Regions from separate parts of the Alloalcanivorax sp. C16-2 genome, predicted to be linked through region 1. Evidence: predicted binding sites of a transcription regulator. Region 1 holds the regulator's gene; each other region holds the start of a gene.
What was found. Region 1 encodes FNR, which switches genes on or off when oxygen is low (the NO sensors DNR and NnrR bind a similar motif). Its sites were predicted from a motif close to TTGATNTANATCAA; they were not measured.
Positions count from the first base shown of each region.

Region 2: the regulator FNR is predicted to act here: its motif matches at 8,472-8,485, upstream of ACLD02_RS07135 (Hsp20/alpha crystallin family protein).
Region 3: the regulator FNR is predicted to act here: its motif matches at 6,397-6,410, upstream of ACLD02_RS05175 (OmpW/AlkL family protein).

Region 1 covers NZ_JBKFTL010000003.1:343,289-353,641, reverse strand. The annotation lists gene ccoG (cytochrome c oxidase accessory protein CcoG) at 1-963, shown strand, start outside; gene ACLD02_RS15230 (FixH family protein) at 932-1,444, shown strand; gene ACLD02_RS15225 (heavy metal translocating P-type ATPase) at 1,441-3,825, shown strand; gene ccoS (cbb3-type cytochrome oxidase assembly protein CcoS) at 3,804-3,953, shown strand; gene ACLD02_RS15215 (sulfite exporter TauE/SafE family protein) at 3,946-4,686, shown strand; gene hemN (oxygen-independent coproporphyrinogen III oxidase) at 4,753-6,126, shown strand; gene fnr (fumarate/nitrate reduction transcriptional regulator Fnr) at 6,167-6,967, shown strand; gene ACLD02_RS15200 (universal stress protein) at 6,992-7,906, shown strand; gene yaaA (peroxide stress protein YaaA) at 8,015-8,788, opposite strand; gene ACLD02_RS15190 (hypothetical protein) at 8,897-9,373, shown strand; gene ACLD02_RS15185 (MBL fold metallo-hydrolase) at 9,461-10,294, shown strand; gene corA (magnesium/cobalt transporter CorA) at 10,322-10,353, opposite strand, start outside.
Region 2 covers NZ_JBKFTL010000001.1:1,519,394-1,529,746, reverse strand. The annotation lists gene ACLD02_RS07180 (ligand-gated channel protein) at 1-1,337, opposite strand, end outside; gene ACLD02_RS07175 (sensor histidine kinase) at 1,424-2,770, opposite strand; gene ACLD02_RS07170 (response regulator transcription factor) at 2,770-3,477, opposite strand; gene ACLD02_RS07165 (PepSY-associated TM helix domain-containing protein) at 3,607-4,212, shown strand; gene ACLD02_RS07160 (DUF2271 domain-containing protein) at 4,221-4,709, shown strand; gene ACLD02_RS07155 (DUF4198 domain-containing protein) at 4,757-5,566, shown strand; gene ACLD02_RS07150 (YceI family protein) at 5,670-6,287, shown strand; gene ACLD02_RS07145 (DEAD/DEAH box helicase) at 6,499-8,139, shown strand; gene ACLD02_RS07140 (dodecin) at 8,160-8,369, opposite strand; gene ACLD02_RS07135 (Hsp20/alpha crystallin family protein) at 8,567-9,082, shown strand; gene ACLD02_RS07130 (nitroreductase) at 9,089-9,811, opposite strand; gene ACLD02_RS07125 (DUF1643 domain-containing protein) at 9,875-10,353, shown strand, end outside.
Region 3 covers NZ_JBKFTL010000001.1:1,086,153-1,096,505, reverse strand. The annotation lists gene ACLD02_RS05210 (TonB-dependent receptor) at 1-1,401, shown strand, start outside; gene ACLD02_RS05205 (PepSY-associated TM helix domain-containing protein) at 1,462-2,601, shown strand; gene ACLD02_RS05200 (hypothetical protein) at 2,598-2,789, shown strand; gene ACLD02_RS05195 (TIGR00730 family Rossman fold protein) at 2,985-3,566, shown strand; gene ACLD02_RS05190 (uracil-xanthine permease family protein) at 3,617-4,927, opposite strand; gene upp (uracil phosphoribosyltransferase) at 4,948-5,574, opposite strand; gene ppa (inorganic diphosphatase) at 5,775-6,305, shown strand; gene ACLD02_RS05175 (OmpW/AlkL family protein) at 6,489-7,193, shown strand; gene ACLD02_RS05170 (sigma-70 family RNA polymerase sigma factor) at 7,295-7,816, shown strand; gene ACLD02_RS05165 (FecR domain-containing protein) at 7,813-8,760, shown strand; gene ACLD02_RS05160 (TonB-dependent receptor domain-containing protein) at 8,847-10,353, shown strand, end outside.

The sequences.
Region 1 (10,353 bases):
GCGCGCCGCTTCGCCAAGCACGCCCTGTGGCTGGCGCTGGCGCTGGCCACCGGTCTTACCTTCGTGGGTTATTTCGCGCCGATCCGCGAACTGGTGCCCGACTTCTTCACCTTCCAGGTGGGCGGCTGGGCGCTGTTCTGGATCGGCTTTTTCACCTTCGCCACCTATGGCAACGCCGGTTTCATGCGTGAGCAGGTGTGCCTTTACATGTGCCCCTATGCGCGCTTTCAGAGCGTGATGTTCGACCGCGACACCCTGATCGTCAGCTACGACCAGGCGCGCGGCGAACCGCGCCGGCGTGGCGCCCGCAAGCAGGCCGAGGAGCCCGCCGGTGACTGCGTGGACTGCGGCCTGTGCGTGCAGGTCTGCCCCACCGGCATCGACATCCGCGACGGCCTGCAGTACGAATGTGTCACCTGCGCCGCCTGCATCGACGCCTGTGATCAGGTCATGGAGCGTATCCATCGGCCCACGGGACTGATCCGCTATACCACGGAAAACGCCCTCAACGGTCGCCATACCCATCTGTTGCGCCCGCGCCTGCTCGGCTACGGCGCGGTGATTCTGATCCTGGTGGGTCTGTTCGCCGGCAGCCTGGTGACCCGGGTGCCCCTGCAGGTGGACGTACTGCGTGACCGCAACCAGCTCTATCGGGTCACCGGCAGCGGCACCATCGAGAACAGCTACCGGTTGGAGATCCTCAATAAGGATCAGAGCCCGCACAGCTACCAACTGACCCTGGAAGGCCCGGATGGCCTGACCCTGGTGAACGGTCCGCGCGACTTCACCCTGCGGCCCGGCGAGCACCGCAGCCTGCCGGTCACGGTGAGCGCCGATCCCTACGCCGGCACGGTGCAATCCGCCGATATCCGTTTCCACGTACGCGCCGTTCAAGGCGCCGATGCTGACGCCCCCGACATGGAGATGGCTCATGAATCCCGCTTTATCGCCCCGCGCTCCTGAGGCGCCCTGGTACCGGCACCCGCTGGTATGGCTGGTGATCGCCCTGCCCGCCTCGGCGATCGTCGGTGGCCTGGTGACGCTGGCCATCGCCATCACCTACGCCGACAGTACGGTGGACGATAACTGGTACCGTGACGGCAAGGCCATCAACCGGTCCCTGGAGGCGGAAAACCGCGCCGCCCGCCTGGGCCTCGCGGCCAGCCTGGACAGCGACGGTCGGGTGCTGATGCGCAGCGCCATCGCCGTGCCCTGGCCGGAGCGGCTGACGCTGAAGCTGCGCCACCCGGCCTTCGCCGACCGGGACCGTGACCTGGAGCTGCGCCATCTCGGCGCAGGCCGCTATGAAGCCGACGGTGCTCTGCCCGAAGGCGGCGAATGGAACGTCACCCTGGCGCCGCCGGACGGTGCCTGGCGCCTCTACCACCGGCTGCGTCTGGGCCCCGATGGAGCGAGCCTGGGCGCCGTGGAGGCGCCTCGGTGACCGTACTGTGCGCGCATTGCGGCGAGGTGGCCCCCACCCCGCCGTTTCTGGCGCTTGGCGACGTCGACCAACGCCCCGCCTGCTGCCCCGGTTGCGCCGCCGCCATGGCCCTGATCCATGATCTCGGCCTGGATGATTATTATCGCCTGCGCGGCGCCGACGGCGGCGCCGCGCCGGACGGCGATGAACGTGACCGCGCGCTGGCGCTGTTCGACGTGCCGGAACTGCTCGCCGCCCACCGCCAGCCGGACCCGGCTGGCGAGCGTCTCACCCTGGCCCTGTCCGGCCTTACCTGTGCCGCCTGTTGCTGGCTGATCGAGAAAGCCGCCAGCGACATCCCCGGGGTGGTCTCGGTGCGCACCAATCTGGCCGCCATGACCCTGACCCTGGTCCACGACCGCCCCGAAGCCCCGCGCGCGGTGGCCGAAAGGCTGCTCAAGCTGGGCTACGGCGTGACCCTGCCCGGCGACCCGGCCGCTGAAGCCGGCCAGCGCCGCGAGGCGCGCCGGCTGCTCGGTCGGCTGGCCCTGGCCGGCCTGGGTGCCATGCAGGCGATGATGTATTCCGCCGCGCTGTATCTGGGTGCCTTCGAAGGCGGTGACGAGGTTTATGCCTGGGTGTTCCGCATCGCCAGCTTCCTGGTCGCCACGCCGGTGGTGTTCTACGCGGGCTGGCCGTTCTTTCAAGGCGCCTGGCGCGGCCTGCGCGCCGGCCGTCCGGGCATGGACCTGCCGGTGGCCCTGGCGCTGGGGCTGGCCTGGGCCGGTTCCCTGGTGAACATGGCCCTGGGCGGCAGCCATGTGTATTTCGATTCCGCCGCCATGTTCGTGTTTTTCCTGCTGCTCAGCCGCTGGCTGGAACAACGCCAGCGGCACCGGGTGCGGGCCGCCTGGCGACGCCTTCGCGACGCCCTGCCGCTGGTGGTGCGGCGCCTCGACGGCGACCGCGAGACCTGGGTGGCGAGCCGCCAGGTACGCGCCGGCGACCGGCTGCGGCTGGCCCAGGGCGAAACCGTGCCGGTGGACGGTGCCGTGGTGGATGGTGAGGCCCGGGTGGCGGAAAGCGCGCTCACCGGCGAGCCGCTGCCGGTGGCGGTGAGCGCCGGCGCCATGGTACGGGCTGGCGCCCGGGTACTGGAGGGCGACCTGACCCTGGACGCGGCGGCGCCGGTGGCGGAAAGTCTGGTGGCGCGGATCGGCGAGCAGGTGGCCCGGGCCGAGGAGGAGCGCCTGCCGCTGGTGCGCGACTGGGGCCGGGTCGGCCCACTGTTCACCCTGGGCGTGCTGGTGCTGGCCGCCATCACCCTGGCCCTGCACTGGTCCGCCGGCCCGGCCCTGGCCTTCGAACATACCCTGGCGGTACTGGTGGTGACCTGCCCCTGCGCTCTGGCACTGGCCGTACCGCTAACCGTCTCCGCCAGCCTCAGTGCCGCCCTCAAGGAGGGCGTTCTGATCGCCTCGCCCTCCCAACTGCTGGCCCTCAACGAAGTACGCGGGGTGCTGTTCGACAAGACCGGCACCCTTACCGAAGGCTGTTTCGAACTGGTCGGCTCCCAGCGCCCGGACGGCGCCACCGGAGCGGATGACAACGCGCCCCTGCTGGCCATTGCCGCCGCTCTGGAACAGGGGCACCCGCACCCGCTGGCGCGGGCCTTCGACGGGCTGGCCCCGGACCGGTCGGTGACCGACATCCGCGTACGCGCCGACGGCGCGGAAGGCCAGCGCCACGGGCATCGCTGGGAAATCGGCCCGGCGCCGGTGGACGGCCCCGGGCCCTGCGCCGCCACCACGCTGATGCTCAGCGAGGACGGCGTGCCCCGCCTGCGGCTGTTTCTGCGCGACCGGGTACGCTCGGAGGCAGTGCCGGTGGCCGCCGCGCTACGCGCTCGCGGCTGGCGCCTGCGGCTGGCCAGCGGTGACAGCGAAGCGCCGGTGGCGGCCCTGGCCCGCACCCTGGAACTGGACGCCCACCGGGCGCGCCAGACCCCGGACGACAAGGCCGCCTGGCTGCGCGAACTGAGCCGCGCGGAGGGTCCGCAGATGATGGTCGGCGACGGCATCAACGACGCGCCCGCCCTGCTCGAGGCCTCGGTGTCCGTGGCCACGGCCAACGCCACCAGCCTGGCGCGGCGGGCGGCGGGGCTGTACCTGCTGCATTCCCGGCTCGATGCCCTGGCGGCCCTGCCGGACCTGGCCCGGCGCGCGCGGCGGCGCATTCATCAGAATCTTGGCTGGGCGCTGGGCTACAATCTGCTCGCGGTACCGCTGGCCATGGCCGGCTGGATTCCGCCCTGGGCGGCGGCGCTGGGCATGTCCGCCAGTTCCCTTCTGGTTACCTTCAACGCGGCGAGGCTGGCACGATGGCCATCATCATTCTCCTGATTCCCCTGGCGCTGCTGTTTCTGGCCCTGGCGATCTGGGCACTGTTCTGGGCCATCCGCCGGGGTCAGTTCGAAGACCTGGACCACGAGGCCTGGCGCATCGTGTTCGAGGACCGCGACCATGATTGAAGCGCTGCTGCCCCTGATCGGCGGCGCCGCGCTGCTGGCCCTGGCCGGCATGGTGCATTGCGTGGGCATGTGCGGCGGCATCGGCGCCGCGCTCACCTTCGCGATCCCGGAGCCACGGCGCCGTGGCGGCCGCCTGTGGGCCTGGCAGTTGTTGTTCGCCCTGGGCCGGGTCAGTGGCTATACCCTGCTGGGCGCCCTGGCCGGTGCCCTGGGCGGCCGTCTTCTCAACCTGCTTCCCGCCGGTGGCCCGGCCTGGCCGGCGCTGTTCTCCGGCCTGCTGATGGTCCTGCTGGCCTGGCATTTCCTCGGCAACGGCGCCGCGCTGCGTGCCCTGGAGCGCCCCGGCGCCGCCCTGTGGCGCTGGCTGAAACCGGCACGCTCGGCGCTGATTCCCGTGGACCGCCCATACAAGGCACTGGCGCTCGGCATGCTCTGGGGGCTGCTGCCCTGCGGCCTGGTCTACTCGGCGCTGCTGCTGGCCGCCACCAGCGGCGGCGCCGGAGGCGGTGCCCTGGTGATGCTGGTGTTCGGCGCCATCACGGTGGCCCCGGTGGCCGCCGCCGGCGTCGCCGGTGGCCAGCTGCGGCGTCTGCGCGGCCCGGCGGCGCGGCGAGTCGCCGGGGTCGCCACCCTGGGGCTGGCATTGTGGTTCCTGGCCCAGGGGTTGTGGCTGCATGCCGGTGCTCTGCCACTGCCCTTTTGCGGCGACGTTTCCGTTCCAACCTTCCTTTGATGCACATCAAAACGGTTCGCACCGGGACAGGCATGATGGCATCGCCTGTTACCTGGAGCATCGCCCATGACCACATGGAACCCGGATCTCATTCGCCGCTTTGGCGGGCCCGGGGCCCGCTATACCTCCTACCCGCCGGCCACCCAATTCCATGAGGAATTGCGGTTCGCCGACGTGGAAGCCGCCGTGGAAGCGGGGAACCGGGAGCGCCGCGACCTCTCCCTGTATTGCCACATCCCGTTCTGCGCCACGGTGTGCTACTACTGCGCCTGCAACCGCATCGTCACCGCCAACCGGCGCCGGGCCGTGGACTATCTCGCCCACTTGAAAAGCGAACTGCGGCGCAAGGCGGCCATGGTGTCACCGCAACGGCCGGTAGTGCAGATGCATTGGGGCGGCGGCACTCCCACCTTCCTCAACGACGCCCAGATCACCGAGCTGGTCTATGACCTGGCCCGCTACTTCCGCCTGCTGGAGGATGACCGCGGCGACTACGCCATGGAGATCGACCCGCGTACCGTGGACCGCTCCCGCCTGGGGCTGATTCGCGGGCTTGGCTTCAACCGGCTGAGCCTGGGCGTTCAGGACCTGGACCCGCGTGTGCAGCAGGCCGTCAACCGGGTCCAGCCGCTGGACATGATCCGGCGCGTATTCGACGACGCCGCCGATTTCGGCTTCCATTCCCTCAACGCGGACATGATCTACGGTCTGCCCTGGCAGAGCGAATCGAGCCTGGCGCGGTCCCTGGAACAACTGGTGGAGCTGCGTCCCAACCGCATCTCCCTGTACAACTACGCGCACCTTCCCGCCCGTTTCAAGATTCAGCGCCAGATCGCCGAACGGACCCTGCCTAGCCCGACCGAAAAACTGGCGATGCAGGTGCGCGCCGGCGAGATGCTGCAGCAGGCCGGCTACGAACTGATCGGCATGGATCACTTCGCCCTGCCCGATGATGAGATGGCGGTGGCCCGGCGTCAGGGGCGGCTGCACCGCAACTTCCAGGGTTACACCCTGCATGGTGACGCCGACCTGCTCGGGTTCGGCGTCAGCAGCATCAGCGATCTGGGCGATGTATACGCCCAGGCGCCGAAACGTCTTGAGGATTGGGAACAGGCCGTGGCCGCTGGCCGCTGGCCGCTGGAGCGCGGCTATCGGCTGAATCGCGATGACCGGCTACGCCGCTCGGTGATCATGGGGCTGCTGTGTGATCTGCGTCTTGATCTGGCCGCGTTCCGGGAAAACTGGGGCGTGGATTTCACCGATTACTTCGCCGACAGCCTCGAGCAACTCGGTGAATTCGAAAGCCTGGGCCTGCTTGCCATGGAAGGCAGTGACCTGGTGATCACCGAAGCCGGTCGGCTGGTGGCACGCGCCCTGGTCCAGCCCTTCGACCGCTTCGCCGTCGCCAGCCAGGGAGAGCGTTTCAGCCGCATCATCTGAGGTTGGCCCGTTTTTGTGGCCACCGACACTTGTTCAGCCCATGGGGCCTTCTATAATGTCGTACGCAGCAACATTGATAACCACTGAGTTATCTTCTTCCATACGCAGCCAACAAGGGGGCATCATGCCGCGCACCGTTTCTTGCAACGACTGCAGCCTGAGCCCGATCTGTCTCCCCCTGGCCGTGGCTCCCGCCCAGCTCGACCAGCTCGACCAGATCATCCAGCGCGGACGACCACTGAAACGTGGTGAGCACCTGTTCCGCGCCGCCGACGATTTTCATTCCGTTTACGCGGTTCGCTCCGGAGCACTGAAGACCTACGTGCTTTCCGATGAAGGCGAGGAGCAGGTGACTGGTTTTTATCTGCCCGGTGAGATTCTCGGCATGGACGGCATCAGCACCGCCCGCCACCTGTCCAACGCCAAGGCGTTGGAGACCTCAACGGTGTGCGAGATCCCTTTCCACCGCCTGGAGGATCTGTCGCACAAGATTCCCAGCCTGCAGCATCATTTCTTCGGTCTGATGAGCAAGGAAATCCGTGCCGACCGGGAATTGCACATGCTGCTCAGCAAGAAGAGCGCCGACGACCGCGTGGCCTCGTTGCTGCTCTCCCTGGCCACCCGGCAACAACGTCGCGGGCTCAGCAACAAACGCTTCCGCCTGCCCATGTCCCGCTACGACATCGCCAACTATCTGGGCCTGGCGGTGGAAACCGTGAGCCGTATCTTTACCCGCTTTCAGCAGCAGAACCTGCTCTGGGTGGATGGCCGCGAGGTAGAAATTCTTGATCGCCCGGCCCTGTGCGGCACCGGTCGCCTGGATTCCGTGCAGGACGCTTGATTCCCGCTAGCAAGGACACCGACTATGAGCTCCGAAAATGGCATTCTGGTTTTCCTCGACCGCGACCTGAAAGCGCCGCAACCGGCCCTGGAAAAAGCGCTACAACTGTCCCGGGCCTCCGGCCTGCCACTGACCGTGGCGATCAACAGCGATTCCCCGGCGATGCGCCGCGCGGTGGGCTTCGACGATGCGCGCCGGGAAAGCGCCGAACGCCAGATCGCCAAGGCATGGGAAAAGCGCATTGATGAGCTGACCGCTGGAGAAACCACCGTCAATAAACGCGTGGCGCCGCACCGCGACGCGGAAACGGCCCTGCGTGACACCGTGGTGGAATGCGCCCCCGCCCTGGTGGTGGTTCACACCAGCGAGGAAGGCACCCTCAAACGCCACCTGTTCACTCCCCGCGACTGGCTGCTGATCCGTCATGCGCCCTGCCCCGTGCTGTGCGTGCATTCCCAGCCCTGGGGAACGCCTCCGCGCTTCACCGCCGCCGTGGAACCGGAAGAAAAGCCCGGCGGCCTTGACGCCGCGGTGATTCACACCGCCCGGTATTGGAGCGAGCAACTGCACGGGGAACTGGAAGCGGTGCATGTGCTTGAGCACCCGGACGAAACCCTGCTGCTGGTGGCCGGCGAAGCCCTGCCCGAATACGCCGCCAGCGCCAACAGCATCCGCGAGTACCACGAAAAAGCGCTGGCCGAATTCGCCAAACGCGAGAACCTGCCGGAGGACAGGACCACCCTGCTGGAAGGTCCGGTTACCCGCACCCTCACCGACTACTGCGAAGAGGAAGGCGCGGATCTGCTGGTGGTCGGCACGGTGCGCCGCAATACCGTGGAGCGCCTGCTGCTTGGCGCCACCGCCGAATCCCTGCTTACCCGCACCGGCAACGACGTGCTGGTGGTCAAGCCCGAGGATTTCGAAAGCGACTGGCGCTGACGCTCTCCGTTGATCGCGACCGGAGTCGCTCCTACCGCGAAGCAGGCACTGTAGGAGCGGCTTCAGCCGCGATTCGTTTCAGGCGCGATCCCCCCTCACCGGCCACCTTCACTGCTCTTCACGCCGGAACACCGGCCTGGTGTCGGTGGACGCTTCCGCGTCGTGACGATAGCCTGCTTCCCGGAATTTCTTCAGAGCCGCCGGCTTGTCGATGCCTTCGCGCAGAATCCAGGCGGCCATCAAGCCCCGGGCTTTTTTCGCATAAAAGCTGATCACCTTGTACTTGCCGTTTTTCTCGTCCTGGAACACCGGTTCGATCACCGGCCCCGGCAGCCGCTTGGGGTGCACGGATTTGAAGTACTCGTTGGAGGCCAGGTTCACCAGCACGTCGGTGCCGGCGGCCTTCATATCCTTGATCAATTGGTCGGTGATGATCTCGCCCCAGAATTGGTAGAGATCCTTGCCACGGGCATTGTCCAGCCGCGTTCCCATCTCCAGACGGTAAGGCTGCATCAGGTCCAGGGGGCGGAGTACGCCATACAGACCGCTGAGAATGCGCAGGCGCTTTTGCGCCGCCTGCAAGTCATCGGCATCGAAGCGTTCAATATCCAGCCCGGTATAGACGTCGCCTTTGAAGGCGAAGATCGCGGGTCGGGCATTGTCCTTGTCGAACGGCGTTGACCACTGCGCGAACCGTTCCACGTTAAGATGGGCGATCTTGTCACTGACCTTCATCAGGCTGGCCAGGTCCGCCGGCGAGAGCTGGCGGGCACGCGCCACCAGTTCCGCGCTGTCGTCGAGCAGGCGCGGTCGGGTTGCGCGCAAGGACGGCAGCGGCGACTCGTAATCCAGGGTTTTCGCCGGTGACACAACGATCAGCATGGTGTTCTCCTTTACATGACGCGACACTGATTATAAGAAGACCACGTAAAGAAGAAACCCATGGGCCCGATCGACGGCGCCCACGAGACCGGGGAGTAACGATTAACGATGCGTTTCCTGTTGATTCTGACCGTCACCGTGGCGGTGGTAGTGCTGCTGTGGGGCAGTTGGCAAGCGGGCCGCCGGCCCTTCTACCTGGCTCTGGCCGGAGTGCTGGTGGCGGGCACCCTGTTTGGCGCGGCGACCCTGTTCACCGATCAGGAGCGGCGCGCCCCGGCGGACCCGGAGACAGTCATCGCCGAGGTATCCCAGGTGCACCGCACGGAAACCACCTACCGGCTCAGTGGCGACATCGCCAACCGGGGCGAGCATGCGGTGGCGCGGGTGCAACTGGCGGTGGAAGCGCTGCGCTGCCCGCCGGCCACCGCCTGCGAGGTAATCCACGAGAGCCGGGAGACGGTGTCCATGCACATTCCGCCCAATGGCCGCTACCCGCTGAACCTGTCGGTGGCGCGCCCGGAACCCGACATCCAGGCGGATCGCTGGCGCCTGCGAGTGCTGCGCGTGGAGGTTTATGGCCGTTAGCGTTCCATTTTTCAGGGCTGGCCAAGCGAAAACGAAATGGTCACAATGCCGGCTCCCTGAAGCACAGCAGCGGCTGTAGGAGAGATCATGGCAGCGCTCATTCCTGGTCAAGCCACCCCCATCGCGCCCCACGCCTGGCGGGTCCTGGGCCGCAACCCGGGAATGATGACCGGGCCCGGCACCAACAGCTATCTGCTCGGTGATCGGACCCTCACCGCCATCGACCCGGGACCGGAAGACCCCGAGCATACCCGCGCCCTGCTGCGCGCGGCGGAACAACTGGAACGCCCCATCGAGCGCATTCTGGTCACCCACACGCACCGGGACCATTCCCCCGGCGCCCGGGCCCTGGCCGAGGCCACCGGCGCGGAAATGCTCGGCCCGCCGGTCCCCGATGACGGGCTGCAGGACGAGAGCTGGGCTCCGGCCCGGCTGTTAAGCCACGGCGACCTGCTGGACTGCGGCGGGGTGCCGCTGGAAGTGATCGCCACCCCCGGCCATGTCGGCAACCACCTGTGCTACCTTATGGTCGATCAGCGTCTGCTGTTCACCGGCGACCACCTGATCCAGGGCTCCACCGTGGTAATCGCGCCGCCGTCCGGCTCCATGGCCGAATACATGGCCTCCCTGGCGCTGCTGCGCGACTATCGCATCGATACCATGGCACCGGGCCACGGCGAACTGATTACCGAACCGATGACCACCGTGGACAAGACCCTGGCCCATCGCCGGGAGCGGGAACGAAAAGTGTTCGAAGCGCTGGATGCCACCCCGGTAACGGTGCAGGAGCTGGTCACCCGGGTCTACGCCGACGTGCCTGACTTTCTGCACGGCGTTGCCTGCCTGTCCCTGGAAGCCCATCTGATCAAGTTGCGCGACGAGGATCGCGTCAGCCACGAACAAGGCAAATGGTCGGTCTGAAAGGCGGTTGCAGCTTTCAACCTGCCCCTATAACCAACCCTTACGCTTGAAATACCAAT
Region 2 (10,353 bases), on a different contig from region 1:
GGGTTGCCGTAGATGTTGCCGCCCCGGCTCACCTGGCCCCAGCCGGGGGTGATCTCGCGCAGCGCCGGGGAGCGGAAGCCGGTGGAAACCCCACCCTTCAAGGTCCAGCGCGGGGCAAAGCCCCATACCGCGTAAAGGCGCGGGCTGACGTGGCTGCCGTAGTTTTCATCATCGTCCAGGCGCAGGCCGCCGGTGAGGCTGACGTTGCCCGGCAGCATCCACTCGTCCTCCACGAAGGCCGCCCATTTGGACGCGTCCACGTCGGTCAGGTCGGAGATCTGGTTGGAGGTGCGATCCGACAGTTCCTCTTTTTCGAACTGCCCGCCCAGGGTCAGCAGGTGGTTGGCCAGGGGCAGCATCAGGCTGCTCTTGGCGGTGGTGTTGACGATGGTCATCTCGCGGGTTTCGTTCTCCGCGTCCTCGCGCTGGATATAGGTGTCGGTGGTACCGAAATCCCAGCGGCCCACATGGCTCAGCGACAGGATTTCGTTGCTGAATTCATTGTCGGAATCGGTGCAGCCACCCCGGCAGCCCTCGGCGGGGGCACTGTAGCCGATCAGCGAGCGGCGACGCTGGTCGACGCGACGCGCTTCCAGGGTCCAGTCCTGATTGTCGGTGGGCGTGAACGACAGGCGCGCGGCCAGGCCGTTCAGCTTTTTCTCTTCGTAGCCGTCGACGAAGCGGTCTTCCTCACGGTTATAGGTATTGCCATAAAGCTGCAGGCCGAGGCGGTCCTTCACCAGCGGGCCGCTGATGTTGAAGTTCCCCTTCTGGATGTCGCCGGAGCGGGAATCGTCCTGGAAGATGGTGTCGAGCTGGATGCCGCCGCCCCATTCGTCGGCCACCTTGCGGGTGATCACATTGATCACGCCGCCGATGGCGTCGGAGCCATAAAGCGTGGACATGGGCCCGCGCACCACCTCGATGCGTTCGATGGCCTGCAGCGGCGGCAGCCAGTCCTGCTCGAAGCCGGCGCTGCCGTTGGGGCGGGTTTCCCGGGTGGAGAGCGGGCGCCCGTCCACCAGGATCAGGGTGTAGGAGGACGGCATGCCGCGAATCACGATGTCGTTGCCCCGGTCGCCGGCACCGCCGCCGGTGATGGTGACGCCGGGCACGTCGCGCAGGGCGTCGGTGGCATCCTGGTAGTAGCGCTGCTCGATCTGCTCGCGGGTGATCACGCTGATCGACGCCGGCGCGTCCTCCAATTGCTGGGCGTGGCCGGCGGCGGTAACCGTCACCGCGCCCAGTTGATGATCGTTATCGGCGTCGTCGGCCAGGGCCGGCACGACGGCGGCCGCCAGCAACCCCGCCAGGGTAAGGCACCAGGTGCTTCCCATCCCAGTACTCCTCTCTTATTTGCATGGAACCTCGAATAGCCGGAAATGCTATTCATTCTTATTTGCAAATAAAGAGGATTTACATTCTATACATCCGCCTCCGCCGGCAACCGCAGATGCACCCGCAGCCCGGGCCCGTCGTTGTCCGCCCACAGGGTGCCGCCCTGCCGGGCCACGGCGCGGCGGGCGATGCTCAGCCCCAGGCCGAAGCCGTGGTCGGCGGAGCGCGCCTGGTCCAGGCGCACGAAGGGTTCAAAGATGGCGTCCAGGCGTTCATCCGGCACGCCGGGGCCTTCGTCCGCCACCCACAGATGCCAGGTGTCGCCCTCGCGGCGGCCATCCAGGGTCACCCGACCGTCCGGCGGTGAGTAGCGCACCGCGTTACGCACCAGATTTTCCAGGGCCTGGGCCAAATCGTTGAGGTTGCCGCGCACCCGGGCGGAGCCCGGCACCCGGCAGGGGAAGCGGCTCGGCGACCAGTCGCTTTCGAAGGCGGCGTTCTCCGCCACCAGCTCCCATACCGACACCGGCGACAGCACCTCGGTGGCGGCATCACGCTGCTCGGTGTCGTGCCAGGCCAGGCTCAGAGTGTCGCCCACCAGAGTGCGCATGGCCGCCAGCTCGCGGGCCACCCGGCGGCGCAGTTCCGCCTCGCGGAGGTCGCTCTCCAGGGCCACCGCCAGGCGGCTGAGCGGGGTACGCAGTTCATGGGAGAGGTCATGCAGCAGGCGCCGCTGGGTGTCGAGCATGCCGGCCACCCGCTCGGCCATGCGATTGAAACGCCGGCCCAGTTCCCCGAACTCATCGCCGCGCCGGGCCAGGTCGGCGTCCACCCGCGCCGCCGGATCATCCTGGAAACGGCGCACCCGGGCCTGCAGTTGGCGCAGCGGCACCATGATGCGCCAGTACAGCAAGGCGCCGGCCAGCAGCGCCAGCAACGCCGGCATCACCACCAGCAGAAAGGTCTTCCAGTAGGGCCAGCTGTCACCGGGGAAATAGCGCGGCGGCAACTGCATCACCAGGCTGCCGGCCTCCGGCGCCTGGGGAAAGGGCACGCCGATGTAGGGCATGGCGGTCATCCGGAAGCTCATGCGCCAGTCCGGTTTGCGCTGGAAGCGCAGCCCGGCGCGCTGGGCCTCGGTGAGCGACCGGCCGCTGAGGGACGCGTCGTTGGCGTCCACCACCATGGCATCGCCGGGCTCCCGCTCGGCCAGGGCGTCCAGCCAGGCGGCCACCGCTTCCTCGCCACCGCCGTCCCAGGCCCGCCAGGCCTCGGCGGCGTAGCCGCGCAGCACGGTCTTGGCTTCCTCGTCGAGCAGCAGCACCCGGTTGCCCACGTGGCGGGTCAGGGTCCAGCTCAGGCCCACGGTGATCACCGCGCTCAGGCACAGCAGCGCGGCCAGCTTCCAGAACAGGGAACCGCGGCCGGGCATCAAAGCCCCTCGGTGACCAGGGTGTAACCCTGGCCCCAGACCGTGCGCAGGGGCTGGCCGGCGATCCCGGCATCGCGCAGCTTGCGGCGCAGGTGGCTGACGTGCAGGTCCAGGCTGCGGTCATGGCGCCCGAAGCCCCGGTGCAGCACGGTCTGGTAGAGGAAGGCCTTGCTCAAAACCTGGTCGGGCTGATCCGCGAGCACCTGCAGCAGGCGGAACTCGGTGACCGTGAGCGCCAGGTCCCGGTCCTGGTAGCGGGCGCTTTCCGTGGCCGGGTCCAGACGCAGGCCACCGGCGTTGCGTACCGTCGGCGCGCGCCGCTCCAGGGCCACCCGGCGCAGCACCGCCTCCACGCGCACCGCCAGCTCGGCCATGCTGAACGGTTTCGGCAAATAGTCGTCGGCGCCGCGCACCAGGCCGGTGATGCGGTCCTGCTCATCGCCCAGGGCGGACAACAGAATCACCGGCACCGGGCTGTGGCGGCGCAGCTCGGCGAGCAGAGCCAGGCCGTCGAGGCCGGGCAGCAGAATATCCAGCATCACCAGATCGAACCGCTGATCCCGGGCCGCCGCCAGCCCGGAACGGCCGTCGCGGCGCACCGTCACCTGGTGGTGGCGGTCACTGAAGTAGGCACGCAGGTCCGCCGACAGCACCGGATCGTCCTCGATCACCAGCAGCCGGGCCGGGCAATGGGTCAGAGCATTCATTCGCGAATAATAGGCATTATCATTCCAGGCCGCCAGCGGGGTCCTTACATTCCTTACACTGTCTCGATTGCGAATTAAAAACGATTCTTATTATCATGCCTGCTTTCGCAGGCTGGCCCGGATCATCCCTTGGACAAGAAAGCCAAAGCCCGCTGGTTGAAGCGTTTCCACCAGTGGCATTGGATCAGCTCGGCGGTATGCCTGGTGAGCATGGTGCTGTTCAGCGTCACCGGCATCACCCTCAACCACGCCGCCGCCATCGGCGCCGAACCGGACGTGACCACCGTGGACCGGGTGCTGCCGGCGGACCTGCTGGCCGGCCTGGAGGACGTGGAATCCGGCCCGCTGCCGGCGGAACTGCGCCGCTGGCTGGGCCGGGAAACCGGGCTGGCGGTGGACCACCGCCCGGCGGAATGGTCCGCCGCGGAGGTCTATCTGGCCCTGCCCCGCCCCGGCGGCGACGCCTGGCTGGCCATCGACCGCGCCGACGGCGCCCTGATGGCGGAGGACACCGACCGGGGCTGGATCGCGCTGTTCAACGACCTGCACAAGGGCCGCCATGCCGGCACGGTGTGGCGCTGGTTCATCGACATTTTCGCGGTCGCCACCCTGGTGTTCGCCGCCACCGGCCTGGTGCTGATGGCGCTGCACGCCAAACGGCGACCGGCCACCTGGCCGGTGACCGCGCTGGGGCTGATTCTGCCCTGGCTGCTGATCGCCTTTTTCGTTCATTAGGAGACGTTATGCGAGTTGTTCTCGCCAGCGCCCTGTGCGCCCTGGCCGGCGCCACCTGGAGCGCGGAATTCAAGGTCGACGTGGAGGTGCCGCGCCTGAGCGTGGCGGAGTACCACGCCCCCTACGTGGCCTTCTGGGTGCGCCACGGCGAATCCGGCGCGGTGACGCCGCTGGGTCTGTGGTACGACGACCAGGAGAAATGGCTCAAGGACCTGCGCCTGTGGTGGCGCCGCACCGGCCGCGGCCAGAGCGATCCCTATGACGGGCTCACCGGCGCCACCCGCCGCCCCGGCCAGCACGGCGTGGATTTTTCCGAGCTGCCGGCCCTGGCCGACCTGCCGGAGGGCGATTACGAGCTGGTGGTGGAAGCGGCCCGGGAAGTGGGCGGTCGGGAAGTGGTGCGCCTGCCCTTCCACTGGCCCGCCGACGAGGCCGCCACCGTGGATGCCGCCGGCGACCAGGAACTGGGTCGCGTGCGCCTGCGCATCGCGCCCTGAACAACGCTTCGCCAACGACAAAGAACGCAATAAGCAAGGAGACCGCCATGAAAGCCCTGCCCTTCGCCGGCGCCGCCCTGGCCGCGCTGCTGGTACTCAGCCCCGCCGCCCAGGCCCACAAGCGCTGGCTGCTGCCCAGCCACACCGTGGTGTCCGACACCCAGTGGATCACCGTGGATACATCCGCCTCCAACGACATCTTCTACGTGGACATGCCGTTCCCCCTGGCCGGCTTGCAAGTAACCGGCCCGGACGGCAAGGAAGCGGAAGTGGACAACCGCCTGGAAGGCCATCGCCGCAGCGTGTTCGACGTCAACCTGAACCAACAGGGCAGCTACCGCGTGACTCTGTTCCGACCGCTGTACGTGAGCCTTTACCAGCTCGACGGCGAGCGCCACCACCAACGGGGGCAGTCGCCGGAGGCCCTGCTCAAGGAAGTGCCCGAGGGCGCCACGGAGGTACGCATCTCCGAGGTGATCAGCCGCCTGGAAACCTTCGCCACCGTGGGAGCCCCCAGCGACAAGGCACTGGCCCCCACCGGCAAGGGCCTGGAACTGCAGGCTCTGACCCACCCCAATGATTTGTACCAGGGCGAAACCGCCCGCTTCCGCTTCCTGGTGGATGGCGAGCCGGTCTCCGGCCTGGAAGTTGAGGTGATGCCCGCCGGCACCCGCTATCGTGATAGCCAGAATGCCTGGACCGTGACCAGCGACGAGAACGGCGAGGTGTCCCTGGAATGGCCACAAGCGGGCCGCTACTACCTGGAAGCCAACCACGCCGACGACCGCGCCGAACACGACAAGGCCGACGGCCGCCGGCTGCAGTACATGGCCACCTTCGAGGTGTTGCCGCTGTAACGAATCGAATAATCTGAAGAAACCGCGTCGGTGAGGCGGTGGTTCCAATCCCGCCTCTCCGGCTAGGCTGGAGCCACCCATCAGGAACCCGTAAGGAGACGTCATGCGATCCGCACTCACCGGCCTGTTCGCCGCCGCCCTGTTCACCCTGGCCACTCCGGCTCTGGCGGACACCACCGAATACACCCTGGACCCGGGCCACACCCAGGTGCGTTTTTCCTGGAACCACTTCGGCTTTTCCGTGCCCGAGGCCAACTTCAACGACATCAGCGGCACCCTCACCGCCGATCCGGACGACCCCACCGACGCCCGCGTCGACGTGACCATCCAGGTGGACAGCATCGACACCCATGTGCCGCTGCTCAACGAACACCTGCTCAACAAGCCGGAATTCTTCAAGGCCAAGGAGCACCCCACCATCACCTTCAAGAGCACCGGCATCCGTAACGTGGCCGATGACCGCCAGTCCTTCGATCTGGTCGGCGACCTGACCGTCAACGGTATCACCAAACAGGTGGTGCTGGATGCCACCGTCAACAAGGTGGGCGAACACCCCATGTACGACGGCGCGCCGGCGGCCGGCTTCAACGCCACCACTACCCTGAAGCGCTCCGACTTCGGCATGGATGCCTATGTGCCGGCGGTGAGCGATGAGCTGGATGTGCGCATCACCGTGGAAGCGGTGGAAGCGGACGCCTTCGCCAAGAAGCAGGAGGGGTAACACCGTCCACCCCATCGCGACTGAAGTCGCTCCTACGCGCCCCCCGTAGGAGCGACTTCAGTCGCGATAACCTCCCCCCACCCCAACCCCCGAAAAAGCGTGCATTTCCGCCACGCATCCCGTATAGTTCGCCTCCCTCATTTCAGGGCCACGCCGGCACCGCACTGATCGACAAGCCCGGCCCAGCGCCCGTCCACCGAAAGGTCTGTGCATGTCGTTCGATACCCTGGGCCTGCCCGAGTCGCTGCTCGGCGCAATTGCCCGTCTTGGCTTTGAAACTCCGTCCCCGATCCAGGAACGCAGCATTCCCGCTCTGCTGAAAGGCAGCGATCTGCTGGGTCAGGCGCAAACCGGCACCGGTAAAACCGCCGCCTTCGGCCTGCCCCTGCTGGCCCGTCTCGACCCGCAACTGAAAGCACCGCAGATGCTGGTGCTGGCTCCCACCCGCGAGCTCGCCCTGCAGGTGGCCGAGGCTCTGGAAACCTTCGCCTCCGGCCTGCCCGGCGTCACCGTGACCCCGATTTACGGCGGCGGCGGCTACCGGGATCAGCTGCGTGCCCTGAAAAGCGGCTCCCAGGTGATCGTCGGCACCCCCGGCCGGGTCATGGACCACATGGAACGCGGCAGCCTGCGCCTGGACCAGTTGCGCGCCCTGGTGCTCGACGAAGCCGACGAGATGCTGCGCATGGGCTTCATCGACGACGTACGCTGGGTGCTGGAACGCACCCCGGCGGACTGCCAACTGGCGCTGTTCTCCGCCACCATGCCGCCGGCGATCAAGACCATCGCCGACCAGCATCTGAAGAACCCGGAGTGGATTCGCATCGACGGAGGCAAGGCCAGCACCGGTGAGCGTATTCGCCAGCGCTACTGGCCGGTGGCCGGCATCAACAAGCTGGATGCCCTGTGCCGGATTCTGGAAGCCGAACCCCACGACGGCGTGATCGTGTTCGCGCGCACCAAACAGGCCACCATCAACCTGGCTGAACAGCTGGTCGGCCGGGGCTGGCGCGCCGAGGCGCTTAACGGCGACATGCCCCAGGCACAGCGGGAAACCACCGTGTCACGGCTGCGCGAGCACCGCATCGACCTGCTGGTGGCCACCGACGTGGTGGCGCGGGGCCTGGACGTGCCGCGCATCACCCATGTGTTCAACTATGACATGCCCACCGATCCGGAAGCCTATGTGCACCGTATCGGCCGTACCGGCCGTGCCGGTCGTGACGGCGAGGCGATCCTGTTCGTGGCGCGCCGCGAACAGGGTCTGCTGCGCGGCATCGAGCGCACCACCGGCCAGCGTCTGGAAAGCATGGACCTGCCCTCCGTGGACGCACTCAACCAGCGCCGCCGGGATGCCTTCCGGGACAGTCTGGGCGAAGCCCTCAAACGCGGCGACACGGACGCCAACCGCGAACTGCTGGCCAAGCTCTCCCAGGAACTGGAACTGCCCGCCGAGGATCTGGCCGTCGCTCTGGCCACGCTGATGTTCGAGAAGGAACCGCTGTTCCTGAAGGCGGCGCCGCCGCCCTCCAAGCGCGAACGTCAGGGCGGCGCCACCGCCGGCAAGGGCGGCAAGCGCGAACGGGATCGCAAGAGCGGCAAGGCCCCGCGTAACGCGGGGCCGATGAAAATGTATCGGGTGTCCGTGGGCGAGACCCACGGCGTGCGACCGGGCAACCTGGTGGGCGCCATCGCCAACGAGGCCGGCCTGAGCAGCGGCCAGATCGGCGCGATCCGCATCCACCAGGACCACAGCACGGTACAGCTGCCGGAGGCGCTCAGCGCCAAGCAGCTCCACCAGCTGCGCACCACCCGGGTGTGTCAGCGCATGCTGGAACTGGAAAGCGTTTAGAACGCTCCGGGTCGGCGCCCTCAGGCGTCGACCCGGAACCCTACGTTAACGACCACCTGAAAGTGGGCCACCTTGCCATTCTCGATGTGGCCACGGGTCTCCTTCACCTCGAACCATTCCAGATTGTCGACGCTCTTGCCGGCGGCGGCCACGGCGTTTTGTACCGCGTCCTCGATGCCGGTCCTTGATGAGCCGACCAGTTCCAGCTTTTTATAAACGTGCTCGCTCATTACTGCCTCCTTTCCTGAGTGTTCCTCCAGCCTCGACCTCCAGCGGCCCCGGTTTCAAGGCCCTCGCCGAGTCTTTTACGGTGTTTTCCCGACAGCCCGATACTGATGCCGGTCAAGGAAGCGGCGCGCCGGGTCTTGAAACCGGGCCCGATGACCTTAATGTCGGAAATGAGAAGGTTGTCAGAAGGAGTTGAACCATGAGCAACAGCAAACTGCTTCCCTGGAACTGGTTGAGCAAGGAAACCAGCCGTGACCGACCGCTGACCCAGCGGCGCCCGTCCCATCCGCTGCTACGCTGGGATCGGGAGTTCGACAACTGGTTCGAACAGATGCTCGGCGACATGGCCTGGACCACGCCGGCGCCCCACGCGGAGCCATCGGCGCCATTCCGACCCAACATCGACATCGTCGAGAAGCCGGACCGCTACATGATCACCGTGGAGGTGCCCGGCATGGAGCGCGACGATCTGTCCGTGAACCTGGATGGCGACACCCTGGTGATCAGCGGTCGCAAGGAGGAAACCCGACTCAACGAAGAGGACGGTTACCACTACACGGAGCGCCGTTTCGGTCGCTTCCAGCGACTGCTGACGCTGCCGGCGGACGCCGATGGTGATGCCCTCAGCGCCTCGTTCAACAACGGGCTGCTGACGCTGGACGTGCCGCGCCACGAGAACCACCCGCGCAGCACCCGGGCCATCGAAATCCACTGAACGCGCTCAGCGCTCCGGGATGCGCAACGCCGAGGCCGGCAGCTTGCCCGGCTGGAAGGTGTTGACCGGCAGGTCGGCGCGATAGCCCAGGGACAGCCCGCACAGCAACTGGTAGCGCGCCGGAATCCGGAAATGCTTTTCCAACGGCGAGCGCCACAGCCCGAGGGCTCCCTGGGCGCAGCTGCCGAGCCCCTGATCGGTGGCGGCCAGCATCAGGGTCTGCAGGAAAATGCCGGAATCCAGCACGCTGTAGACGTCCAGGCCCTTGTGGGCGAACACGAACAGGGCCACCGGCGCGTCGAAGAAACGGAAGTTGGCGGCCATTTGCTCCCGGCGGGCGGCCTTGTCGGCGCGGCCGATGCCGAGTTGCTCGTACAGGGCCCGGCCGGTCGCCACCCGGCGCGGCTGCAGGTCGTCCGGGTAGTTGACCACCGGCCGGAAGTCGCCGTCCGGCAACCCCGGGTCCCGGCGCAGGGCCGCCAGCGCCTTCTTCCAGGCCGGCGCCTTTTGCAGCCGGCTGAGCCGTTCAAAACGACGGCTCAGTTCGCCGCGCAAGTCGTCCAGCACCGCGCCGCTGGCCACCGCCACCTGGTAAGGCTGGGTATTGGACCAGCTCGGCGACGCCCGCACGGCGCGGTCCAGCAGGGCATCGAGCACGGTGTCCGGCACCGGCTGCTGGGTAAAGGCCCGGGTACTACGCCGGGCATTGAGCACATCATTGAATTCCATCGGGAGTTCCTGAATGGGAAGGCGCACTGGCGACAGTTTGGCAAAACGGTACACTAGCGCGCCATGACGAAGCCGCTCGACCAGATGGCGAGATCCGCCAATTTCTCCCGTTGCCGCCGCTACCGCTACGCCCTGTGGCGTCGCTGGCGCGACGGCGACGACTATCTGCTGCTGGTGGGCCTGAACCCGTCCACCGCGGACCACCGCAAGGACGATCCCACCATTCGCCGTTGTATCGGCTTCGCCCGGGACTGGGGTTACTCCGGTTTGTGCGTGGCCAACTTGTTCGCCTACCGGGCCACCTACCCCCGCGACCTGTTCGCCGCCGATGACCCGATCGGCCCGCGCAACGACTGGTGGCTGCGGCGGCTGGCCGCGGACGCCGCCCTGGTGGTGGCCGGCTGGGGCAACCATGGCACCCAGGGCGACCGGGCGGCGCGGGTGCGCGCCTGGCTGCCGGCGTTGCATTGCCTGCGCCTGAACGGCTCCGGCGAGCCCGCCCACCCGCTCTATCTGCCCAAGACCCTGACGCCCTTCCCGAT
Region 3 (10,353 bases), on a different contig from region 1:
CGCCTGTCCGCCGATCTGGGCTTCCAGAAACACCGCGTCGATGGTGGCCAGCCCAACATCACGTTCGCCAGCGGCGTGCCGATCACCGACGCCCCGGACGCCGACGAATCCATCGGCCAGTCCTGGACCTACTCGGATTCCAACGACATTTTCGGCACCCTGCGCGCCGAATACGATTTCGCCGACAATATCACCGGCTGGCTGGCGGTGGGCGCCCGCCACGGCGAGGAAGATTCGATCTTCGCCAACCCCACCGTGAACAATACCAGCGGCGATTACACCGCAAACCGCTTCGACACGGCCCGGGAAGACAGCGTTCTCACGGGCGAAACCGGCTTGCGCGTCAACTTCGACACCGGGGGCATTGGCCATACCCTGACCGTCTCCAGTTCCACCTATGAACTTAAGTCCGACAACGCTTACGCCATGGACCTTGTCGGTGTTAGTGGCAATATCTATTCGCGTCCTCAGATCGCCCAACCTGGCACCAATTTCAGTGGCGGCGATCTCGACAATCCTCAAATGACCATCAAAACCCGGTTCAACAGCTTTGCGCTAGCGGATCAGTTGTCGATGCTGGATGAACGCCTGCTCGTGACGCTTGGCGCTCGCTACCAGAATATTCAGGACAAGAGCTATGCCTATGGTGGCGGCGCCCGCACCGCCAATTACGACGACCACGCTTTGACGCCTTCGCTTGGCGTTCTGTACAAGCTGACCCCGTCAGTATCCCTCTTCGCTAACTACATCGAAGGGCTCCAGAAGGGCGACGTGGCCCCCGCCGATGACGGAAACGGCAACCCTGTGGCGAATGCCGGTGAAGCACTGGAACCCTACGAAACTCAGCAGACCGAGTTGGGCATCAAGTACGATGGCGGCGACCTGGGTGGCAGTTTGTCGGTGTACCGCAGCGAGAAGCCGGTGGCAGGCCTCGAAGGCAATGTCTACAAAGAGCTCTACGACCAGGAAAACACCGGCGTGGAATTAATGGCCTACGGCAATCTGACCCGGGATCTGACGGTGCTGGGCGGCGTCAGCTTCCTGGATGCGGACATGGACGGCAACGACGCCATCGGCTCCCCGGAGACCCAGGCCAACCTGAACCTGGAATACCGGCTGCCTCAACTGCCGGACCTGGCGGTGGATGGCCGGGTGATCTACACCAGCTCCCAATACGCCGACGCGGCCAATACTCGGAAGGTGGACAGCTGGACTCGGCTGGACCTGGGCGGCCGCTACCTGATCGCCCTCAGCGACAGCCAGTTCCTGACCCTGCGGGCGCGAGTGGAGAACGTCACCGGCGAGGACTATTGGGCCTCCGTGGGCGGCTTCCCCGGCTCCGACTACCTGACCGTGGGCGCGCCACGCACCGTGCTGGTATCCGCCACCCTCGATTTCTGAACCGGCAACCCAGGCGCCCCGGCCACCGGGGCGCCCAGGCAGTCTTCCATGAAGCACCCCATGCAACAAAGCACCTTGCGCGTCTGGTCCGCGATTCACAAATGGACCAGCCTGATCTGCACCGCCTTCATCCTGATGCTGTGCCTGACCGGCCTGCCGTTGATCTTCCATGATGAGATCGAGGCGACTTTCGACACCGACCACTGGCAGGCGGCCAACCCGGGCGGTCCCATGCTGTCCCTGGACCGGATGCTGCGGGCCGCGCTCGACAACCGGCCCGGCGAAGTGCCGCTGTTCATGAGCTTCGACACCGACCGGCCGGTGGTCAACGTGACCACCGGGCCGACCCCGGATGCCCCCGGCGGCGCCATGCACTTCGCTTCCTTCGACCGCACCAGCGGCGACCTGGTACCCGGCCACCAGGGTGGCGTCATGGAGTTTCTGCTGCAGCTGCACACGGACATGTTCCTGGGGCTGCCGGGCATGCTGTTCCTGGGCTTCATGGGTATTTTGCTGGTGGCCGCCATTGTTTCCGGCGTGGTGCTGTACGCGCCGTTCATGCGCAAGCTGGAATTCGGCACCCTGCGGGTGAAACGCTCACGGCGCCTGAAATGGCTGGATTATCACAACCTGCTCGGCATCGTCACCGTGGCCTGGCTCACCGTGGTCGGCCTCACCGGCGTGGTGAACACCCTGGCCACGCCGATTCTCGACACCTGGAAGAACCAGTCCCTGGCGGACCTTACCGCCGGCTACCAGGGTGCCGCCGTGCCCGCCCCGGCGGAAATGGCATCCCTGGACGCCGCCGTGGCCCGGGCCAAGGACGCCGCGCCGGACCAGACTCTGCAGTTCGTGGCCTTCCCCGGCGGCGGCTGGTCCACGGATTTCCACTACGCGGTGTTCCTGCACGGCAACACGCCACTGACCTCCCACATCGTTACCCCGGCGCTGGTGGACGCGCGCACCGGCGAGTTCGCCGCCCTGCGCGAGATGCCCTGGTACAACAAGACCCTGGCCCTCTCCGGCCCGCTGCATTTCGGTGATTACGGCGGGCTGCCGCTGAAGATTCTGTGGGCGGTGCTGGATGTGATCACCATCGTGGTCCTGATCAGCGGGCTGTACCTGTGGCTGGCGCGGCGACAACCGACGCCGCGAGCCACAGGCGCGCCGGCCACGCCCCAGGCCGGGGGTGCCCCATGAAGGGCGCGCCCCGCGCCACCCGGGGCCTGGGCGGTATCTTCGCGCTGCCGCTGCTGATCGCGCTGGCCAGCCTGATCGGGCTGGTGGCGGCGCTGCTCGGCGATGGCGCCATGGACTGGATCTCCTGGCTGGGCCTGGGATTGCCGGTGGCGGCGGTGATCTGGGCCATGCGTACCAGGCGCCGCTAACGTCCTACACCGCTCACACTGTAGGAGCGACCGGGCGGCGTTCCGCTTCAGTCGCGATAACCAGGTCCTGGTGATGATCGTGACTGAAGCGGAGCCCCGGCCTGGGCCGCCCCCGACAACCTACCTGACCGATTTGCGCGGCGCGGACCGCCGGTTCATGCTTGGCGCCTTTGCGGCCAACCAGTGGAGAAAACCATGCGCAGTGTTTGTGTGTATTGCGGGTCCAGCCCGGGGCGCCGGGCGGTGTATGCCGAGGCCGCCCGGGCACTGGCCGGAGAGTTGGTGAAGCGGGATCTGGGGCTGGTCTATGGTGGCGCCAGCGTCGGCATCATGGGCGTGGTGGCGGACGCGGTGCTGGACGCCGGTGGCCGCGTCACCGGGGTGATCCCCGAGGCCTTGCAGGAGAAGGAACTGGCCCACCCGGGGCTCACCGAACTGCACGTGACGCCCTCCATGCACGAGCGCAAGACGCGCATGGCGGCGCTGTCCGACGGCTTCATCGCCATGCCCGGCGGCGTCGGCACCCTGGAAGAGCTGTTCGAGATCTGGACCTGGGGCCAGCTGGGCTGGCACGAAAATCCCTGCGCGCTGCTCAACGTGGACGGCTTCTACGACGGCCTGACCCACTTCCTGGATCACGCCACCGGGGAAGCCTTTCTGCGCCCGGCGCACCGGGAAATGCTGATCGTGGAATCGGACCCGGCCCGGCTGCTGGATCGCATGGCGGACTACCAGAAGCCGGAAGCCAAAACCTGGGTTCGGAAAGGGGATCTGTAGGCCGGGCCCGCGCCGTAGGAGCGGTCGTCCGACCGCTCCTAAAAAACCGGTCAGTCCTTGTCGTTTTTGCCGCGGGCGTGGTCCAGCAAATCCGCCACGTATTCCTGCTCTTCGTGCAGGTCGTCGGCGGTCTCCGGGGCCGCCGGCAGCACCTGGTTCAGAAACACCGCCACCAGGCCGCACAGGCTGATGCCCTGCAGGGTGAACTCGCCGTTGCCGACCACCATGCCGCCGATGCCGAAGATCAGGGTCACCGCCACGATCACCAGGTTGCGTTGCTGATGCAGATCCACCCGCGCCTTGATCAGGGTGTTCATGCCGACGCTGGCGATGGAGCCGAACATCAGAATCAGAATGCCCCCCATCACCGGGGTGGGAATGCTCTGCAGCAACTGGCCGAACTTGCCGATGAAGCCCAGGGCGATGGCGAAGATCGCGGTCCAGGTCATCACCACCGGGTTGAACACCTTGGTCAGCATCACCGCGCCGGTCACCTCAGAGTAGGTGGTGTTGGGCGGGCCGCCGAACAGGGCGGCGGCCATGCTGGCGATGCCGTCGCCGGTGAGGGTGCGGTGCAGGCCCGGCTTCTTGATGTAGTCCTTGCCGGTGACGTTGCTGATGGCCAGCACATCGCCCACATGCTCGATGGCCGGTGCCAGGGCCACCGGGATCATGAACAGGATCGCCGGCCAGTGGAAACTGGGCGCCACGAAATCCGGCACCGCCAGCCAGCGCGCCTGCTCCACGGCGCCGAAGTCCACCATGCCCAGGGCCAGCGCCAGCAGATAGCCGGTGAGCACCCCGCACAGAATCGGCAGCAGCCGGAACAGGCCGTGGGCCAGGGTCGCCACCAGCATGGTGGTGACCAGAGCCACGGTGGACACCAGCAGGGCCTCTCCGTAGGGGAACAGCCGCTCGGCGCCGTTGCCGGTCATGCCCATGGCGAAATTCACCGCCGTGGGCGCCAGGCTCAGGCCGATCACCATGATGATCGGCCCGGTGACCACCGGCGGCATCAGCCGGTGCAGGAAGCCGGGGCCGCGCCATTTCACCAGGGCACCCAGGATCACGTAGACCACGGCGGTGCACAGCAGCGCGCCCATGGTGGCGGCGATGCCCCACTGGTCGATGCCGTGGCTGATCGGCGCCACGAACACGAACGACGACGCCAGGAACACCGGCACCGAGCGGCGGGTGATCCATTGAAACAGCAGGGTGCCGAGGCCGGCGGTGAACAACGCCACGCTCGGGTCCAGGCCGGTGAGCAGCGGCATCAGCACCATGGCGCCGAACGCCACGAACAGCATCTGCGCGCCGATCAGAATGATCTTCCAGTTCCAGAATCCCGGTGAATCGCTCATGCGCTCCGCGCCCCCTCGCGTTATTTGGTGCCGAAAATCTTGTCGCCGGCGTCGCCCAGCCCGGGCACGATGTAGCCGTCTTCGTTGAGCCCCTGATCAATGGAGGCGGTGTAAATGGTCACATCCGGGTGCGCTTCCCGCAGACGGCGGATACCTTCCGGCGCCGCCACCAGAACCAGGGCACGGATTTGCCGGCAGCCGGCTTTCTTGAGCATTTCGATGGTAGCCAGCATGGAGCCGCCGGTGGCCAGCATCGGGTCCACCACCAGGGCCAGCCGCTCATCCAGGCCGTGGGCCAGCTTCTCGAAATAGGCCACCGGCTCCAGGGTCTCCTCGTTGCGGTACACCCCCACCACACTGACCTTGGCGCTGGGAATCAGCTCCAGCACGCCGTCCAGCATGCCGATGCCGGCGCGCAGAATCGGTACCACGGTGACCTTCTTGCCCTTGATGCGCTGCGCCGGCACCTTGCCCATCCAGGTATCCACCTCGTAATTTTCCAGCAACAGGTCACTGGTGGCTTCGTAGGTCAGCAGGCTGGCCACCTCGGCGGTAAGCTGCCGGAAGCTGCGGGTGCTGAGGCTCTTCTGGCGCAGCAGACCGAGCTTGTGCTTGACCAGTGGATGAGCAATTTCATGTATAGGCATGGGCGCGGCTCCTCGGCTGAAGGCGGTTGTCGTACACATCAGGGGGGCGATTGTACCCCCATGGCGCCCGCATCTCACCGGCGTGTTCGACTTTGCGCGATTAGCCAGCCGGGCGGCGCGGTTGCTATAATCCGCGCCCGTCGTACGGGGCACCACCAAGGTCCCCTGCCCGCTGACCCCCAATCGCTGAAGGACAGACCATGGATTTTGCAAAGGTACCCGCCGGGAAAGACGTCCCCGAGGACATCTACGTCGCCATTGAGATTCCGGCCAACGCCGACCCCATCAAGTACGAGATCGACAAGGACAGCAACGCCATCTTCGTTGATCGCTTCATGGCCACCCCGATGTTCTACCCGGCCAACTACGGTTACATTCCCAACACCCTGTCCGACGACGGCGACCCCATGGACGTGCTGGTGGTTACCCCTTACCCGGTGGTGCCCGGCTCCGTGATTCGCTGCCGCCCGGTCGGCATGCTCGACATGACCGACGAAGCCGGCAAGGACACCAAGGTAGTGGCGGTACCGCACACCAAGCTGAGCAAGCTCTACGACGACGTCCAGGAAGTCACCGACCTGCCCGCGCTGCTGCTCGCCCAGATCAAGCACTTCTTCGAGAACTACAAGGATCTGGAAGAAGGCAAATGGGTGAAGGTCGACGGCTGGAAAGACGCCGCCGCCGCGAAGCAGGAAATCGTCAAGTCCGTGGAAGCCTTCAACAAGAAGTAAGGCCCGCACGCTTGAGGATCGGAACAAGGCCGGGTTCAACCCGGCCTTTTCTTTGCCCCCTGGCGCGCTTTTCCCACCACCATCGCCGACCTTGATTTGGGGCAATTCTTTTTCCCCGTGTTGGCGGCATGCTTCCCCCATCGCAATCAGGACCACATTCAGGACCACATAGGGGACAGCAAGATGGCATTCTCACGGCACACTCTGGGCAAAGCGGTAACGCTGGCAATGGCCGGCTCCATTCTGGCGATGGCCGGCGCGGCCCAGGCGCACGAAGCCGGCTCTTTCATCGTGCGCGCGGGCGCCGCCACCGTTGATCCGCGTGAGGACAGCGGCACCCTGAAATTCGACGGCGTTTCCGCCGCCGGCACCCAGGCCACCCTGGACAGCGACACCCAGTTGGGCCTGACTTTCTCCTACATGCTCAGTGACCGCCTCGGCGTGGAGCTGGTCGGCGCGACACCGTTCGAACACGAGGTCGGCGTCAAGGGTCTGGGCGCGGGCCTGGACGGCAAGCTGGCGGACGTCAAGCATCTGCCGCCCACGGTGCTGCTGCAGTACTACCCGATGAACCCGGATTCCGCCGTGCAGCCCTATGTAGGCGCGGGCATCAACTACACCACCTTCTTCGAGGAAGACCTGACCAGCACCCGCAAGGCACAGGGTTTCAGCGATCTGGAACTGGATGATTCCTGGGGCCTGGCTCTGGAAGCCGGTGTCGACTACATGCTTACCGAGAACCTGCTGGTCAACGCCTCGGTGTGGTACATGGACATCGAGACCGATGCCACCGTGAAAGGACCCACCGCCCTGAGCATCAGCGAAACCAAGGTCAACGTGGACGTGGACCCGTGGGTCTACATGATCGGCCTGGGCTACAAGTTCTAAGCCCTGCCCCACCAGGACGGCCCCGCCCGGGGCTGTCCCGCTTGCCTGTTGCAATTGAGGATGGTTATCATTAACCGTCCTCAAGCTGCTTGCTCTTTCTCATGACGTTTCAGGCCCTCCCGTCCGCCTCATCGGTGGAAGCCCTGTACCTGCAACACCATCGCTGGTTGCACGCCGTGCTATACAGGCGCTCGGGATGCTCGGAACTGGCCGCCGATCTGGCCCATGATACCTTCACCCGTCTGCTGCACCGCGGCGATAACGTGGTCGCGATCCGTGAACCGCGCGCCTTCCTGGGACGCATCGCCAATGGGTTGCTGGCCAACCATTGGCGTCGCAAGGCCATCGAGCAGGCCTACCAGGAAACCCTGCTCGCCCAGCCCGAGCCGGTGGCCATATCGCCGGAAACCCGCTACCTGATCGTCGAAACCCTTTACCGGGTGGACCGACTCCTGGCGGATCTGAAACCCAAGGTACGAAAGGCGTTCCTGCTGTCCCGCCTGGATGGTCTGCGCTATGTGGAAATCGCCCGACGATTGCAGGTGTCGGAAAGAACGGTGCGCAATTACATGGAACAGGCCATGTTCCACTGTCTGAAAGCCGCGCCGGATCTGTTGCCATGAGCGGGATGGATATCCCCGAGCCGGCGCTTGAACAGGCGGCGCGCTGGTTCGCCCTGCTCGGCGGCGATCACGTCACCGAGCAACAAAAGCGGCGGTGGCTCCAGTGGCTGGACGCGAACGTCGACCACCGGCGGGCCTGGGAAAAGGTGGAGCACGTCGACCAGGCTTTCCGGGCGGTGCCGGTGAAATCCGCCGATTCCATTCTGAGCGCGGCGGAGCGCCGGCGGCGCCGCTTTCTGCAAGGCCTGGGCGGCGCCCTGCTGCTGGCCCCGGTGGCGATCCCGGGGTGGCTGGCCTGGCAGGCCGGGCTCGGACGATCGGACCTGAGCACCGCGCGGGGCGAGATCGGCGAGTTCACCCTGCCCGACGGTGGGCGGCTGTGGCTGAATACCGACAGCGCCGTGGCGGTGCGCTTCGACGACCGGCAGCGGCGCCTGCGCCTGTTCCGTGGCGAGCTGTATCTGCGCACCGCCCACGACCCGCGACCATTGTGGATCGACACACCGGAGGGACGGGTCTCGCCCTTGGGCACCGCCTTCGGAGTGCGGCTGGCCGACCGGCGAACCTGGGTGTCCGTGGACCAGGGCCGGGTCCGGGTACAAGCCCGCCAGGGCGACGCGGACGCCACCCTGGGCCCGGGAGAAGGCACCCGGCTCGACGGCAACGGCCACCTGAGCCCGTTGCCCGGCGCGCTCTCCAACCCGGGCTGGCGCCAAGGCCAACTGCTGGCCGATGGCCGCCGCCTGGGCGATCTGCTCGATGAACTCGGCCGCTACCGCCATGGCTGGCTGCGCTACGATCCCGCCGTGGCCGACCTGAGGCTGACCGGCGCCTTTCCACTGGCCGATACCGATCGCATTCTGGATCTTCTCGAAGCCTCCCTGCCGGTCACGGTGACCCGGGTAACCCCCTGGTGGGTCACCGTGACGCCGCGTCCGCATTGATATCGCATTATTTTTTCCGGTTTCCGTCCGTCGCGGGGCTTGGATAACAAAGCCCTTTCGATAAGACAGAGAAACAGGAGAACGACATGCTTTTCCGGCTTCGCTCCGCGCCGCTCACCCTGGCGCTCAGCCTGGCGCTGATACTTGCCCTGGCCCCTCCCCTCGCCCGGGCCCAGGCTCAACCGGCCACCAACGACGCGGCGCACACCCGCGAGTTCCATATCGAGGCGGGCCCGCTCGCCGCCGCCCTGGCCCGGTTCAGCGCGCAATCCGGGTGGGGCGTGTCCGCCGACGCCGCCCTGACCGAAGGCCAGCGCAGCCCGGGCCTGAGCGGCAACTTCAATGATGCCCAGGCGCTGCGGCTCCTGCTGGCAGGCACCGGCCTGCAGTGGCGCCAAATCGCAACCGGTTCAGTGGTATTGGTGCGCCCGGCACCGGTGAACGCGCTGGAGCCGGTAACCGTGACCGCCAGCCGTTCCGGCAAGGCACTGGGTCAAACCGCTCAGAAAGTCACGGTCATTACCCGGGAGGCACTGCAGGCACAGCTTGCCGTCAACAGTGATCCCTCCCAGGTGCTCAGCAACCTGATCCCCAATTACTCGCCCAGCCGGCAAAAACTGACCAGTTGGGGCGAGAGCTTCCGGGGCCGCGCGCCGCTGTTCATGATCGATGGCGTGCCGCAATCCAACCCGCTGCGCCCCGGCAGCCGCGACAGCAACACCATTGATCTTTCCATGGTGGAACGCATCGAAGTGATCCACGGCGCCAGCGCCGAGCACGGCCTGGGCGCCACCGGCGGCATCATCAATTTCGTCACGCGCCGGCCGGAAGGCGGCAAGCTCAGCCAGCACGCGGGCATCAGCGCCTCCGCGCCGACCGACTATGACCACGAAGGCCTGGGCTACAAGGCCGACTATCGAGTGGAAGGGCTGAATGGCGATTGGGATTATCTGGCCGCCCTGTCGTACCAATCCCGGGGGGTGGCCTACGATGCCAAGGGCCGGGCCGTCGGCATCGATAACTCCCAGGGCGATCTGATGGATACGCAAAGCTACGACCTGCTGCTCAAGGCCGGCTACTGGTTCGACGACAACCAGAATCTGCAAGTGACCCTCAACCGCTTTTCCCTGGAAGGCAATCAGGACTACGTCACGGTGGACGGTGATCGCGCCACCGGCCAGCCGACCACCTCCGAAAAGGGACACCCGGAGGGCAAGGCCACCAGCAACCAGGTGCTGACCACCAGTGTGAACTACCGGCATCTGGATCTGGCCGGCAATGATCTGCAGGCGCAACTCTATCTCCAGCGTTTCCGGGCGCGCTTCGGCGGCGACCGGTCGGCCGTCTACCAGGACACCAGCATCGCGCCGGCCGGCACGCTGTTCGACCAATCGGAGAACCGCTCCGACAAGATCGGCGGCAAGATCACCGTGAACCGGGACGGCATGCTGAATGGCAGACTAAAGCTTACCTCGGGCCTGGATGTGCTGCAGGACACCACTCGCCAGACGCAGCTTTACACGAATCGGGACTGGGTGCCGGAAACCCGCTTCCGGAATATCGCGCCCTTTCTTCAGAGCCAGTTTCAGGTGG